3 regions of the Methylobacterium sp. C33D genome follow, and region 3 is predicted to be linked to each of the others. Evidence: predicted binding sites of a transcription regulator. Region 3 holds the regulator's gene; each other region holds the start of a gene.
What was found. The regulator LexA, encoded in region 3, represses DNA repair genes until DNA is damaged. The targets are predictions, from matches to a motif close to TGTTCNNNNTGTGTTCNG.
Positions count from the first base shown of each region.

Region 1: a site for LexA is predicted at 3,219-3,236, ahead of ACLBXO_RS04380 (PA0069 family radical SAM protein). Genes of this name have one in related genera too.
Region 2: a site for LexA is predicted at 1,644-1,661, ahead of dinB (DNA polymerase IV). Genes of this name have one in related genera too.

Region 1 covers NZ_JBKFAV010000004.1:168,838-173,978, reverse strand. Annotated here, with positions in the region: gene maiA (maleylacetoacetate isomerase) at 1-237, opposite strand, end outside; gene moaB (molybdenum cofactor biosynthesis protein B) at 414-971, shown strand; gene ACLBXO_RS04390 (amino acid permease) at 979-2,427, opposite strand; gene ACLBXO_RS04385 (hypothetical protein) at 2,577-3,107, opposite strand; gene ACLBXO_RS04380 (PA0069 family radical SAM protein) at 3,266-4,381, shown strand; gene ACLBXO_RS04375 (methyl-accepting chemotaxis protein) at 4,866-5,141, shown strand, end outside.
Region 2 covers NZ_JBKFAV010000005.1:120,137-125,277, reverse strand. Annotated here, with positions in the region: gene rimO (30S ribosomal protein S12 methylthiotransferase RimO) at 132-1,478, shown strand; gene dinB (DNA polymerase IV) at 1,685-2,767, shown strand; gene ACLBXO_RS05200 (hypothetical protein) at 2,918-3,142, shown strand; gene ACLBXO_RS05195 (hypothetical protein) at 3,191-3,391, opposite strand; gene pncA (bifunctional nicotinamidase/pyrazinamidase) at 3,491-4,117, opposite strand; gene ACLBXO_RS05185 (quinone oxidoreductase family protein) at 4,127-5,104, opposite strand.
Region 3 covers NZ_JBKFAV010000020.1:47,887-53,027, forward strand. Annotated here, with positions in the region: gene ACLBXO_RS17310 (NRAMP family divalent metal transporter) at 1-759, opposite strand, end outside; gene ACLBXO_RS17315 (hypothetical protein) at 906-1,121, shown strand; gene ACLBXO_RS17320 (hypothetical protein) at 1,140-1,589, opposite strand; gene lexA (transcriptional repressor LexA) at 1,839-2,567, shown strand; gene ACLBXO_RS17330 (ComEC/Rec2 family competence protein) at 2,561-4,864, opposite strand; gene gltX (glutamate--tRNA ligase) at 5,069-5,141, shown strand, end outside.

The DNA of each region.
Region 1 (5,141 bases), on a different contig from region 3:
GCCGCCCCGCGTCTCTTCTAGGTAGTCGAGGATCGCCAGCGACTGGGTGAGCGGCGGCCCGTCGCCGTCGAACAGCGCCGGCACCGCGCCCTGCGGGTTGATCGCCCGGAATTCCGGCTTGTGCTGGTCGCCCGCGTCGAGGTCGATGAAGGTCTCCTCGTAGGCGATGCCCTTCAGCTTCAGCGCGATCCGCACCCGGAAGGCCGCGGCCGAGCGCCAGTTGCCGTACATGTGCATGGGTCAGCGATCTCCGACGGGACGGGCGAGCACAGCCGACTTCGCGGCGGGCCGCAAGGGGGGGGAGCGGGGGCGGAAGCGGGGGCGGAAGCGGGGGCCGCGCGCGCGGCGGCCCCGGGGGCGACAAGTGGTCCCGCCGGTCCCATATCGGTCTCCCGCCCCGGAGAGCCCGCACGATGGCCGATCAGACCGACGCCCGCCGCTTCATCCCCCTGAACATCGCGGTCCTGACCGTCTCCGACACGCGGCGCCCGGAGGACGACCGCTCGGGCGACACCCTGACTCAGCGCCTCACCGAGGCAGGGCACACCCTGGCGGCCCGGTCGATCGTCCCGGACGAGATCCCGGCGATCCGGGCGCGGGTGGAGGCGTGGCTGCGCGATCCCGGCGTCGACGTGGTCATCACCACCGGCGGGACCGGCTTCACCGGCCGCGACGTCACCCCCGAGGCGCTGGAACCGCTGTTCGAGAAGCGGATGGACGGCTTCTCGGCCGTGTTCCACCGGATCTCGTACGACAAGATCGGGACCTCGACCCTGCAATCCCGCGCCACCGCGGGAGTCGCGCGGGCGACCTACGTGTTCGTGCTGCCGGGCTCTCCCGGTGCCTGCCGCGACGCCTGGGACGGGATCCTGGCCCAGCAGCTCGACTACCGGCACCGGCCCTGCAACTTCGTGGAGATCATGCCGCGCCTCGACGAGCACCTGCGGCGCGGCGCGAGCCTCACGGTCTGAGGCGGCGCTAGGCCAGAGTCCCCTCCTTGCGGCGCAGGACCGAGTGCTTGCGGCCGTAGAAGAAGTACACGACGAGGCCGATCGCCATCCAGATCACCAGCCGCAGCCACGTGTCGAGGGGCAGGCCGACCATCAGGAGCAGGCAGGACAGGATGCCGAGGATCGGCACGACCGGCACGGCGGGGGCCCGGAACGGCCGCTCCATGTGGCGCTCGGCCCGCCGCAGGTAGAGCACCGAGCCGCAGACGAGGATGAAGGCGGCCAGCGTGCCGATGCTGACCATCTCGCCGAGGATGTGGATCGGCACCAGGGCCGCCACCACGGCGACCGCGGCCCCGATGAGCGCCTGGCTGCGATACGGCGTCTGGTAGGTCGGGTGGACGCGGGAGAACATCTTCGGCAGCAGGCCGTCCTGCGCCATGGTGAAGAAGATCCGGCTCTGGCCGTAGAGCAGGACGAGGATCACCGTGGTCAGCCCGGTCAGAGCCCCGAGCTTGATCAGGAGGGCGAACCAGCCGATGCCGATCACGTCGACGCCCTTGGCGATCGGGTCCGGGACGTTCAGGTCCTTGTAGGGCACGAGCCCGGTCAGCACGGCGGCGACGAGCACGTACAGGATCGTGCAGACCGCCAGCGAGCCGAGGATGCCGATGGGCATGTCCTTCTGGGGCCTGCGCGCCTCCTGGGCGGCGGTCGAGACCGCGTCGAAGCCGATGAAGGCGAAGAACACCACGCCCGCGCCGCGCAGGACGCCGCTGTAGCCGAAATGGCCGAAGGTCCCGTCGTTGTCCGGGATGAGCGGGCTCCAGTTCGCGGCGTTCACGTGGCCCCAGCCCAGGGCGATGAAGGCGACCACGACGGTGAGCTTCACCGCGACCATGATGTTGTTGAAGCGCGCCGATTCTTTCGTGCCGCGCATCAGCAGGATCGTGATCAGCGCCACGATCAGGACCGCCGGCAGGTTCAGCAGCGCGGTCCCGCCGCCCTCGATCGGCGTGCCCGGCGCGTTGGCGAACTGCGCCGGGATCACGATGCCGACGCTCTTCAGGATGCTGGTCACGTAGCCCGACCAGCCGACCGCCACGGTGGCGGCGCCCATGGCGTATTCGAGGATCAGGTCCCAGCCGATCAGCCACGCGAAGAACTCGCCGAGCGTCGCGTAGGTGTAGGTGTAGCTGGAGCCGGCCACCGGGATCAGCGCGGCCATCTCGGAGTAGCAGAGGCCGACGAAGGCGCAGGCGATGCCGCCGAGCACGAAGGACAGCATGATCCCCGGCCCGGCATACTGGGCCGCGGCGGTGCCGGTGAGGACGAAGATGCCGGCGCCGATGATCGCCCCGATGCCCATCGCGGTGATCGAGAGGGCGCCGAGCGACTTCGAGAGCTGCTGCTCGCCCTCGCCGCTCTCGACGATGTCCTCGACCGACTTGCGCCCCATCAGGCCCGACGAATCCATGGCACCATCCTTCGAGGTCGGGGCGGTTCGGCACGCGTCGACACGCCCGGAGGCGGCGACGATTCTGTCACGCTTCCAGAGTTGTAGAGGCAAATCGACCGACAACAACGTGAGTCGGCGCAAGATTCTTCCGGCCAGGATCCGTGGGGTCAGGCGCGTTCCACGCGCGCGATCAGCGGCCTGACCTTGAGGCGGCCCGCGAACGCGCCCTCGGCACGCAGCGCCTCGCGCCGGACGACGTCGCCGGCCCGGGCCTGCCGGGCGCCGGCGACCGTCTCCACCCGTCTGACGATGCCGCCGAGCCAGCTCCCGGCCGGTCGGTGCAGGCGGCCGAGCGCCGTCTCCGGCCGCGCCGTCCCGACGAAGCGGTCCAGGGTGCGGATCCAGCCTTCGGCCGGGACGTCGCCCGCCTCCAGGCACAGGATCCAGTCCCGCCGGGCCGCGGCGGCACCCGCCGCGTAGGGATTCCCGCCCCGGTGCAGCACGAGGGTCGCGCCCGTGGCTTCCGCGACGGCCGCCACGGCCTCGCTCTCGCGGCCCGCGACGATCACCGCGTCGCCGACGAGGCCGCCGGCCACGCCGGAGACGAGCACGCTGAGCGTGTCGGCCAGGCGATCGATCGCGTCCGGATCGGCCGGTTCGGCCAGATAGGTCACGGCTGAGAGCATGAGCGCGCGCATAGACGATTCTGCGCCGCCGTAAACTGCCCCGCCGCCTCCGCGCGGACGCGCCGCGGCCCGGACGGGCGATGGAGCCGGATTTGCCTGAAAAAGAGGCGTTTGCCGACGTCGTGTTCGCTCTATGTTCCGGTCCCGATCCGGGCGGAGGACGAGGCGTCATGGGGGACACGCGCGACGGGACCGCACCCGGGGCCGCGCCGCGACTCGGCCCGAGCGCCGCCGATCCGGCCGCCCGGCGTGGGCGCGGCGCGACCGCCAACCCGACGGGCCGGTACGAATCCGCCCGGCACGAGGCGTTCCACGACGAGACCTGGACGACCGACGCGCCGGCACCCCTGCGCACGCACGTCACGCCGGAGCGGTCGGCCCGGATCATCGCCCGGAACAGCTCGCCCGACATCCCGTTCGATCGGTCGATCAACCCGTACCGCGGCTGCGAGCACGGCTGCATCTACTGCTACGCCCGCCCCACCCATGCCTGGCTCGGCCTGTCGCCGGGGCTCGACTTCGAGTCGCGGATCGTCACCAAGCCGGACGCCGCCCGGCTCCTCGCCCGCGAGATCGCCGCGCCAGGCTACCGACCCGAGACGATCGCCCTCGGCACCGCTACCGACCCGTATCAGCCGGTCGAGCGGGAGCACCGGCTCACCCGCGCGGTGCTGGAGGTGCTGCGCGAGGCCCGCCACCCCGTCAGCATTACCACGAAGTCGGACCTGGTGCTGCGCGACCTCGACCTCCTGGCCGAGATGGCGGCGGATAACCTCGTGCTGGCGGCGATCTCGCTGCCCACGCTGGATCCGGGCCTCGCACGCCGCCTCGACCCGCGGGCGCCGCGGCCGGGCAAGCGGCTCGCGACGATGCGCGCGCTGAGCGCGGCGGGGGTGCCGGTCATGGTGAACGTCTCGCCGGTCATTCCCGGCCTGACCGATCACGAGATCGAATCGATCCTGACCGAGTCGCGCGCGCACGGTGCGACGCGCATCGGCCACGCGCTGCTGCGCCTCCCCGGCGAAGTCGCCGATCTCGTGGCCGACTGGTTCGCCGAGCACTATCCGGAGCGTCGGGCGCGGGCTTTCGCGCTCCTGCGGGACGCCCGGAGCGGGCGCGAGAACGACCCGCGCTTCGGCCACCGTTTCCGCGGGGAGGGGGCCTACGCGGCGATGATCGGTCAGCGGGTCCGCCTCGCCGGCACGCGACTCGGCTTCGCCTTCGGCCGGATGGAGCTGAATCGGGAGTCCTTCCGCAAGCCGGGGGCACAGCTGACGCTGTTCTGAGCCGGCGGGGCGTCGAGCCCGGCGAGCCGGGATCGTACGAGCGGAGCGCTCTTCGGGCGAAATGACTCCGCTGTCGGTGCATCAGCGACCGATCATCCATCTCGAATTCAGATCGACACGGCGACATACCGCGCTCCTCGCGGAGATGAGGAGTTCGACCGCGCGAATACTTGGCTTGTTGACCTGAGGTTTAACCGTGTTTGTCAGAATACACATTTCGATTGAGTCGTAAATCCGAGGTTGACAGCGAAGATCTTTCGTCATCTATGAAGTCGTTTTCCGGTTCTTTTTCAAGAAGGGTCTCGCTTTGTCTCGATATTTTAGATTTTCAATAGGTTCGGTCATCGGATTAGTATTGCTGGGTATGGGGGTGATGCTGATTGCGGTGCGTACAGACACGCTTCTGAGCGCCGTGGAGCATGCGCGAGAGGGGCAGCGCGTCGTCACGCTCACGCGTGTCAGCCGCACGTTGCTCCGATCGGTGATGGCGGCCCGCATGGCGCGGGGCATCGTTCAGAAGGTCCTGGCCGTTGAGGGGCCGATCTCGGTTGCCGACAGGGCGGATCAGCTGTCCGAGCGGCAGGCCCTGATGGACGCAGAGAGCGAATTCTGGACCCTCGTGCGCGACCTCGCCGTGCCGTCGGTCCAGGCAACGCTGGAGCCGCTTCGGAGTGCGCAAGCGACCTTGGCCGCGCTGAGGCCACAGATCGACACGGTCGTCGCGCTCCCGAGGGAGCGCCGCGATGCGGCGTTCGGACAG
Region 2 (5,141 bases), on a different contig from region 3:
GCGGCTGCCGGCCTCGCGCGGGCGGCCTGGAACCGCTATAGGAGCGGGATTCCGAATTCTCGTCCTCGCGCTCCGTGTGGCTGTCTCACCGGCCACGCGCGCGGGTGGCGTCCGACCCGTCGAATGCGCCCATGACTGCCACCTCCCTTCCCCCATCCGCCCCGAAGGCCTCGGCCCCGAAGATCTCGTTCGTCTCGCTGGGCTGTCCGAAGGCGCTGGTCGATTCCGAGCGGATCCTCACCCACCTGCGCGCGGAGGGCTACGAGCTGGCCCGCCGGCACGACGGCGCCGACGTGGTGATCGTCAACACCTGCGGCTTCCTCGACTCGGCCAAGGCGGAGTCGCTCTCGGCGATCGGCGAGGCCATGGCGGAGAACGGACGGGTCATCGTCACGGGCTGCATGGGCGCGCAGCCGGAGGAGATCCGCGAAAAATATCCCGACCTGTTGGCGGTGACCGGGCCGCAGGCCTACGAATCGGTGGTGGCCGCCGTTCACGAGGCGGTGCCGCCGGCCCACGACCCGTTCCTCGACCTCGTGCCGCCGCAGGGGATCAAGCTCACCCCGCGCCACTACGCCTACCTGAAGATCTCGGAGGGGTGCAGCAACCGCTGCAGCTTCTGCATCATCCCGTCGTTGCGCGGGAACCTCGTCAGCCGCCCGGCGGCGGACGTGCTGCGCGAGGCCGAGAAGCTCGTGAAGGCCGGCGTGAAGGAGCTGCTGGTCGTCAGCCAGGATACCAGCGCGTACGGCGTCGACATCCGCTACGCTGAGAGCCCCTGGCAGGACCGTCAGGTCCGCGCGAAGTTCTACGACCTCACCAACGAACTCGGCGAGCTCGGCGCCTGGGTGCGGCTGCACTACGTCTACCCCTACCCGCACGTGGACGAGGTCATCCCGCTGATGGCCGAGGGCAAGGTGCTCCCCTATCTCGACATGCCGCTCCAGCACGCGAGCCCCTCCGTGCTCAAGCGGATGCGCCGGCCCGGCAACCAGGAGCGGCAGCTCGACCGGATCCGGAGCTGGCGGCAGACCTGCCCGGAGCTGGCGATCCGCTCGACCTTCATCGTCGGCTTCCCCGGCGAGACCGAGGCCGAGTTCGAGGAGCTGCTGGCCTGGCTGCAGGAGGCCAAGCTCGATCGGGTCGGCTGCTTCGAGTACGAGCCGGTGGCGGGCGCCACCGCCAACGCGCTGGGCGACCTCGTGCCCCCGGCGGTGAAGGCCGAGCGCAAGCGCCGGTTCATGGAGACGCAGAACGGCATCGCGCTGCGGCTTCAGCGGGCCAAGGTCGGCAAGCGGCTCCCCGTGATCGTCGATGCCGTCGAGGGCGGGGTCGCGCGGGGCCGGTCCAAGGCCGACGCGCCGGAGATCGACGGCACCGTCCACGCCGCCTTCCGGCGCCCGGTCCGGGTCGGCGACATCGTCACGGTGAAGATCGACCGGGCCGAGGCCTACGACCTGTACGGCAGCGTGGCGTAAGGCGAACCCCGTCCTCGCGAGCGCAGCGAAGCCACCCGGCTGGCTACGCTCACGGACGTCGCGTTGCCTGGGTCGCTTCGCTGCGCTCGCGACGACGGGCGTGGGCCGGACTCCTGTTGAGCCCTGGCCGACACGCCTTGACCCCGCTGCCCCGCCGCGCTCATTCAGAACAGAGCAGGAACCGAGGGCGGATCTCCGAGGCGGCGATGGATCCGGAGGTCGCGCTCCGAAAAATCATCCACATCGACATGGACGCGTTCTACGCTTCCGTGGAGCAGCGCGACGACCCCGCCCTGCGCGGCCGGCCGCTGGCGGTGGGCGGCTCCCGGGAGCGCGGCGTCGTGGCGGCGGCGAGCTACGAGGCGCGCAGATTCGGCGTCCGCTCGGCCATGCCGTCGGCCACCGCGCGGCGGCTGTGCCCGGACCTGCTGTTCGTGAAGCCGCGCTTCGAGGTCTACCGGGCAGTCTCCGAGGAGATCCGGGCGGTCTTCGCCCGGCACACGGCCATCATCGAGCCGGTGGCCCTGGACGAGGCCTATCTCGACGTCACCGAGAACCTCCTGGGGCTGCCGACGGCGACGGCCGTGGCGAAGGCGATCCGGGCCGAGATCCTGGAGCGCACTGGCCTGATCGCCTCGGCCGGGGTCTCGTACAACAAGTTCCTCGCCAAGGTGGCGTCCGACCACCGCAAGCCCGACGCCCTGTTCGTCATCACCCCCGCCATGGGGCCGGACTTCGTGGCCGCGCTGCCGATCGGCCGGTTCCACGGCGTCGGCCCGGTCACCGAGGCGAGGATGAAGCGGCTCGGGATCGAGACCGGGGCGGATCTGCGCGCCTGGACGCCGGAGCGCCTGCGCGAGACCTTCGGCTCCGCGGGCGCCTACTACCACGCGGTTGCCCGCGGGATCGACGCGCGGCCGGTCCGCGCCCACCGGGTGCGCAAGTCGATCGGGGCGGAGACCACCTTCTCGGACGACACGGCCGCCTTCGAGGTCCTGGCCGCCCGGCTGGCGCCGCTGTTCGACAAGGTCTGGGCGGGGGCCGACGCCAAGGGCATGCGCGCCCGGACCGTGACCCTGAAGCTCAAGTTCTCGGATTTCGCCCAGGTCACCCGGGCGCGGTCGCTGCCCGTCCCCGTCGCCGACCGGGCGGGGCTGGAGCGGATCGGCCTCGACCTGCTCGCCGGCCTGTTCCCCCTGCGGCGCAGCGCGCGGCTGATCGGGGTGTCGCTGTCGGGCTTCGCGCAGGACGCGCCCGAGGCGCCGCTCCAGCTCGGGCTGGCGCTCTGACGCGGCCTCCGGGGCAAGCGCCCGCTCGGTCAGGCGCGGCACGGCGCCTGTGCGGTTCCGCACGTCGGGCAGGTGAGATCGGTCCCGGAGCGGAGCGATCCGGCACGGATCGGGGTTGTTCGAGCCCGCGCGCGCACGAGGACCCTGCCCATGCCGAAGTACGCCCTCCTGGCCCTGGCCGCCGCGCTTCTCCCGGTCCTCGCGGCGGCCGCCGCCCGCGCCGACGGCACATCCGCTTTCGGGGCCGCCGACGCGGCTCAGCTGCGCGGCTACACCGCGAGCCCGGCCCAGATCTACGTTCCGGCAGGCGGCCCGAGCGCCGGGCCCGCAGCCCCCGCTCCGCGGCGGCCGAAGGCGCCGGCGCGCAGTCGCTGAGATCGGCCCGGGCCGCGCCGGCCCGGGCATCCGGTCACACGTTCTCGGTCACGCGTTCTTGCGCGGCCGGTGGTCCGGGTCGATGCCGCCGTCGAGCTTCGTCTCGTTGTCCACGTCGCCCTCGAAGGTCGAATCCGCCTGCAGATCCGCCGGGTCGGCGCCGCTCATGCCCTTCGAGGTGCCGATCCCGGGATTGCCCTTGAGGTCGGCGTCGGTCGGGGTGTCGGTCTTCGGGTGCTTGGACGACATGCGGGCTCCTGTCGGATGCTGATGTCGGGCCAACGCACCGGGGCGGGGACGGTCTCCCGCGCGGCGTGCGGCGGTTCGCCTCCCGGTCACCGCAGCGCCTCAGCCGATCTCCGCCGCCGCGATCCGGCGGACGCCCGCCGCCTCCATCTCCGCCCAGGCCTGCGCGAGGGATCCGTCCACGTCGATCCCGCGCACGGCATCCTCCACCACCCAGACGTCGAACCCCGCGTCGCGCGCGTCGAGCGCGCTCCAGGCGACGCAGAAATCGGTTGCGAGGCCGCACACGGCGACGCGGGCGATGCCGCGCTCCCGGAGCGCCCCCGCGAGGCCGGTGCGCGTGGCCCGGTCGGCCTCCAGGAAGGCCGAGTAGCTGTCAACCCGGGGATCCAGCCCCTTCCGGACCACCAGGCTCGCCCGGTCGGTGGCGAGGCCCGGCGCGAAGGCTGCGCCCGGGCTGCCCTGGACGCAGTGGCGCGGCCACAGCACCTGCGGACCGTAGGGCAGCGCCACGGTCTCGAACGGGGCCCGCCCCGGATGGGTCTCGGCGAAGGAGACGTGGTCCGCCGGATGCCAGTCCTGCATCAGCACCACGTGCCGGAAGCGGTGCTGGAGGTCGTTGATCGGGCCGATCACCGCGTCGCCCCCCGGGACGGGGAGCGCCCCGCCCGGCAGGAAGTCGACCTGCACGTCGACGACGAGGAGCAGGTCGGCGCTGCCGGGCGTCACGGCCGGTCCCTACGGCAGCATCACGGTCGAGCCGGTGGTCTCCCGGCCCGCGAGGTCGCGGTGCACCTGCTGCGCCTCGGCCAGCGGGTAGGTGGCGTTGACGGCGATCTTCACCGCGCCGTCGCGGACCACCTTGAACAGGCGGGCGGCCGCCTCCTCCAGGGTGGCGCGGTTCGACGAGAAGGTCGCGAGCGTCGGGCGGGTCACGTAGAGCGAGCCGCGCGGGGCGAGCAGGCCGAGGTCGAGCCCGGTGATCGCCCCGGAGGCCGAGCCGAAGCTCGCCAGCAGGCCGAGCGGCGCGAGGCTGTCCAGCGAGCCCATCAGGGTCGCCTGCCCGACGCCGTCGTAGACCACCGGCACGCCCTTGCCGCCGGTGATCTCGCGCACGCGCTTGGCCACGTCCTCCTCGCGGTAGAGGATGACGTGGTCGCAGCCGTTCCGCTTGGCGAGTTCCGCCTTCTCGGGGCTGCCGGCGGTGCCGATCACGGTGGCGCCGAGGTGCTTGGCCCACTGGCAGGCGATCAGGCCGACGCCGCCGGCGGCCGCCTGCCACAGGATCGTGTCGCCGGGCTTCACCGCGTAGGTCCGGTGCAGCAGGTACTCGACGGTGAGGCCCTTGAGCATCATGGCGGCGGCGGTCTTCTCGTCGACGCCGTCGGGGATCGGCACGGCCGCGGAGGCCGGGATCACCGGCTCCTCGGCGTAGCAGCCGTCCGCCACCGAGCCGTAGGCGACCCGGTCGCCGGGCTTGAACTGGGTGACGCCCTCGCCCACCGCCGTGACGGTGCCGGCACCCTCCTTGCCGGGGGTGTAGGGCATGTGCGGGGACTTGTAGGCGCCGGTGCGGAAGTAGATGTCGATGAAGTTGACGCCGATGGCCGCCTGCCTGACCCGGATCTGCCCGGGGCCCGGCTCGGCCAGGGGCACGTCCTCGAAGCGCATCACCTCGGGACCGCCGTACTCGTAGACCCGGATCGCCTTCGGCATCGTTGGACTCCCGCTCGCCGCCCCGTCCGGGGCGTTG
Region 3 (5,141 bases):
CCCGAGGGCCGGCGTGAAGGCGCCCGCGAGGTCGCCGACCGTCTCGAGTCCCTTCGCGCTGCCCTGCCCGGCCTTGCCGATCGTGGCGGCGGCGGCGACGAGGATCGCGCCCATCACGCATTGCGAGACCACCGCGCCCACGAGCGTGTCGAGCCGCGAGCGCCGCGCGTGCTCCCAGCCCAGGCCCTTATCGACGATCGCCGACTGCTGGTAGAAGATCATCCACGGCATGATCACCGCGCCGATATTGGCCGCGATCAGCACCCTGAACTGGCCGTCGCCCAGCGGCATGTGCCCGAAGGAGGCGACGATCTCGGACACGTGCGGCCGCGCCGCGACGGCGAGCCCGACGAAGACCAGCTCGAACAGGCCGACGACGATCGCCACGACCTCGACGCGCCGGTAGCTGCCGGTGAGGACGAGCCCGAGGAGCAGGCCGGCCGGCAGGCCGAGGCTGACGAGCCGCGGCACCCCGAACAGGTCCCCGATGCCGGCGATGCCGGAGAATTCCGTCACGATGGCGCCGAGCCCGGCGACCACGAGGCCGCCGTACGAGATCCAGGCCCAGGACGGCCCGTACCGCTCCCGGATCAGCGCGCCGTGGCCGCGGCCGGTGGCGGTGCCGAGCCGCACCGTCAGCTCCTGGACGACGTACAGGATCGGCACCAGCAGGATCTGCAGGAGCAGCAGCGCGTAGCCCCAGCGCGCCCCGCTCTGGGCCGCCGTGATGAGGCTTCCGACATCGGTATCGGCCAGCATCACCACGAGTCCGGGACCCGCGGCCTTGAGGTAAGAGGACAGGCGAGGCAGGGAAGCGCTGGGCACGGCTCGGGAACAGTCCCGGGTACGGCCGGTTCCGGCGGGCGCCTGCGGCGTTTTCCCGGGGCGGGCGGGAGGAGCGTGAGATGGCGGAGAGCACGGATCGGGGCTCCGGCTGGAGCCTGCAGGCGAGCGCCGTGCCCGACGGGGTGCGCCTGGAACTCGCCCTGGCCGACCTCGGCGGCGCGCCGGTCACGGCCGCGATCGTGCTCGACCGGGCGGAGGCCCGGGCCTTCGCCCGCGCCCTGCTCGCCGCGGCCGGCGACGCCGCGGAGCGGACCTTCCCGAAACCGGGCGCCTGAGGGCGCGCCGCCGGCCGGTCAGCGCACGCCGAGACCCGGATTGCGGCCCGGCAGGCGGGGGACCACCGTGCCGCGCTTCTCGATCGGCGCGTCGCAGGCGTAGGCGAACTCGGTCTTCAGCGGATCGAACACGGTCTCGCCGGTGACCCGGCAATCCTCGCGCACGGTCTCGTCCAGATAGGCCCGGGCGGCGGTGCGGAAGCGCTTCACCCGGGTGGCGTCCGGCTCCGGATCGATCCGGACCTCGCTCAGATTGCAGCCGGCGTACTCGCGCAGGGCGTTGGAGACGATCAGCATCCGGCGCAGCTGCCGGTTGTCGTAGACCTCGTAGGGCTCCTTGCAGCCGATCGTCACGACCTGGGGGGTGAGCGCCACGTAGTTCCGCGAGATGTAGGAGAACCCGGTGGTGCAGCCGGCGAGGCCGAGGGCGGCGAGGCCGAGGGGCAGCAGAGCCGCGGGTCGTCGCATCCTCGTCATTCCATGAGGGTCCCAGCCCGCGCCCCGGATCCGCCGCCTGCCCGGCGGGGCACCGCGGTGCATTGAAACGGCTCCGCTTGCGCCGTCAATGCGTTTCTCGGCCTTCTCCCGCGGGCGCGCCGCGGCGCGCCGAGCGGAGCGGTGCCGCTCTTGCGGAACACTTGCGGAACGTTTAACCTGTTCGTGATTTGTTTCGGAGACCGTCACGTGGCGGTCCGCCAAGCCGCGAGTCCCCCGTCGATGCTCACGCGCAAGCAGCTGGACCTCCTGCGATTCATCCAGAGCCGGATGCAGGAATGCGGTGTCCCGCCGTCCTTCGACGAGATGAAGGATGCCCTCGATCTCAAGTCGAAATCCGGCATCCACCGGCTGATCACAGCGCTCGAGGAGCGCGGCTTCCTCCGGCGCCTCCCGAATCGGGCGCGCGCCATCGAGGTGATCCGCATCCCCGAGAGCCTGACCCAGGCCGTCCCGGCGACTCAGGCCCCCGCCGAGCCGCGCCGCTTCACGCCTAGCGTGGTCGAGGGCGGCAAGTCCAAGCCGCCGCCGGCCCCGGCGAGCACGCGGATGATCGACGAGTCCGGCCGCGCCATCTCGATCCCCGTCATGGGCCGGATCGCGGCCGGCACGCCCGTCTCGGCGATCCAGAACCAGAGCCACGCCATCACCCTGTCGCCGGACTTCGTGGCCGGCGGCGAGCACTACGCCCTCGAGGTGCGCGGCGACTCGATGGTCGAGGCCGGCATCCTGGACGGCGACCTCGTGGTCATCCGCAAGCAGGAAACGGCCAATACCGGCGACATCATCGTGGCGCTGATCGATGACGAGGAGGCGACGCTCAAGCGCCTGCGCCGCCGCGGCTCCTCCATCGCCCTGGAGGCCGCCAACCCGGCCTACGAGACCCGCGTGCTCGGGCCCGACCGGGTCCGGATCCAAGGCCGCCTCGTCAGCCTCGTCCGCCGCTACTGAAGCGGCTCGGCCGGCGCGTCGCCGGGGGCGAGGTCTCCGCCCGGCGCGGCGTCGGCCTCCGGCGTCGCGACGACCCCGTCCTCCGCGGCGCGGTCGCCCGGCTCCGCGGTGACCGGCCGCGGCTCTCCCGGCCCGCGCCCCGCGGCCGGCCGCCAGGGCACAGCGCGGCCGTCGTCCCGGGCGTAGCGCGCGGCGAAGCCGTCGCCGTCGGTCCGGAGAGCCACCGCCCCGCGGGCGGCGAGGACCCGCCGGTCGATCACCAGGGGGCCCGTGCAGGTCGGCGGCGCCGCGAGGCCCGTGATCAGGACCGCGGCGCGGGCGCAATCCTCCGGGAAGGCCCGCCGGTCCCGGACCAGGGCGACCGCCTGCCCGTCCGGCAGCCTGGCGGTGCAGCCGAGCCGGTCGCAGCGCCCGCTGCCCGACCGGACGATCAGCGCCGCGGGTCGCCGCCCGTCGCCGTCCGCCTTCAGCCACTGCTCGAGGACGAAGCCGGAGGGGCTTCCGAGGGCCGCGAGCCGCCCGTCCGGCCCCCGCACCGCGGCGCCCGCGCCCTGCCGGTCGACGTAGAGGTCGTAGCGGTCCGGCCGGGCCGCGAGGACGAGCCCGAGCAGGACCGGCGGCACGGCGAGCCAGCGCAGGCGCGAGGCCGGCAGCGTCGCCAGCAGCAGGCCGGCGGTGAGCAGCGCCAGCGCCCCGGCGCCGAAGGCCGGCAGCACCAGGATCGCCCGCTCGAACCCGGCGATCCAGTTCGAGATCGCCAGCATCCCGGCCACCGCCTGCCCCATCAGCCACCAAACCGGCCGGTCGAGGGCGAAGGGATAGGCGAGGCACCCGATCACCGCGGCGGGCATCACCACCAGGGAGACGAGCGGCAGGGTCAGGGCGTTGCCGACGAGGCCGAAGGGCTGGACGGTCTGGAAGTGGTAGGTGGCGAAGGGCGCGGTCGCGACCTGCGCCACCAGGGTCGTGGCCAGGGTCCCGGTGATCGCCGAGAGGCCCGCGCCGACGATCCGCCCGATCCGCCCTGCCCCCGGGCGCACGAACAGCCGGCCGTCAATCAGCCGCGCGCAGGCGATCAGCCCGGCCACGGCGCCGAAGGACATCTGGAAGCTCGGGCCGAGCAGGCCCTCCGGCTCCCGGGCGAGCGCGATCAGCGCCGCGAGGGCGAGGTTGCGCATCGACAGGGCCGGCCGGTCCACCAGGATCGCGCCCAGCATGATCAGGGTCATGATCAGCGAGCGCTCGGCCGCGATGTCCCAGCCCGAGAAGGCGCAGTAGGCGGTGACGCCGACCATCGCGAAGCCGGCGGCGATCTTCTTGATCGGCCAGAGCAGCGCGCAGAGCGGTACCGCCGCGAGAACCGCCCGGACCAGCCAGAACACCACGCCGGCGGCGAGCACCATGTGGAGGCCCGAGATCGACACCACGTGATAGATGCCGGCGGCGCGGAGCGCGTCGTTGGTCGCCGGTCCGATGAGGCCGCGCTTGCCGGTCACCAGGGCCGCCGCCACCGCGCCCGCTTGGCCGCCGGCGGCCTCCGCGATCCGGCGCGTGAGCCCGTTGCGCGCCGCGTCCAGCGCCGCGGCGAGCCGCAGGCCGAGCGGCGGCGGCCCGGACGGTTCCCGGACGGTGACGGCGCCGACCAGCGAGCCCACCGCGCCGATCCCCTGGAAGTAGGCGTCCCGGGCGAAGTCGTAGCCGCCGGGCCGGGCCGCCTCCGGGGGCGGCAGCAGCCGGGCCGTGGCGGCGACGCCGTCCCCGGGACGCGGGATCGGCGTCTTCCGGAACGAGACCCGGACCCGGGCGGGCCGTGCCTCCGGCGCGAGGCCGGCGAAGCTCTCCACCCGGATCACCAGCCGGGCGCCGACCTCGCGCTCGTCCAGGGCCTCCACCGTTCCGACGAGCGGGCCGATCGCGGTGCGGGTGAGGATCGGGGCGGCGACCTGCGAGACCCGCCAGGTCGCCGCCGCGAAGCCGAGGAACGCGGCCGCCACCGCGAGCGCCGCCGCGAGGGCTGCCGGCCGCGCGCCGAGGACGGGGACCGGGGCCAGCGCGAGGGCGGCCGCGATCAGGGGCGCGGCGAGGCTCGGCGCGCCGTCGGCCGCCGCGAAGTAGGCCAGGATCCCGCCGCCGAAGGCCACCGCCAGCCAGGGGAACAGACGGCGCTGCTCAACCTCGCGGGCGAGGCCGACGGCGGCCCAGTCGCGGAGCGCCGGGAGGGCGGGCGGGAGGGCTCGGACGCGCGGGCCGAGCAGCGCGACCGCGCCGTCCACCCGCCTCGCGCCGATCCGCCGCATCGCCGCCGCCCCGCTCCGCGCGACCTGTCGTCGGGGCCGGGCGATTCTGCGGGCGATTCTTAACGCATCCGCCGGCCCGTGCTACAGCGGGTTCTTCGTGCTACGGGCGCCCTGTCGAGCCCCTCGCCGCTCCGCCGCCCCTTCGCCGCCCTCTCGCCGTCCGTCGCGCCCCGCCCGCGACCAGCCCCGGAACGTACCGGACCGATGTCCTCAGCCGTCGTCACGCGCTTCGCCCCCTCGCCCACCGGCTACCTGCATATCGGCGGGGCCCGCACGG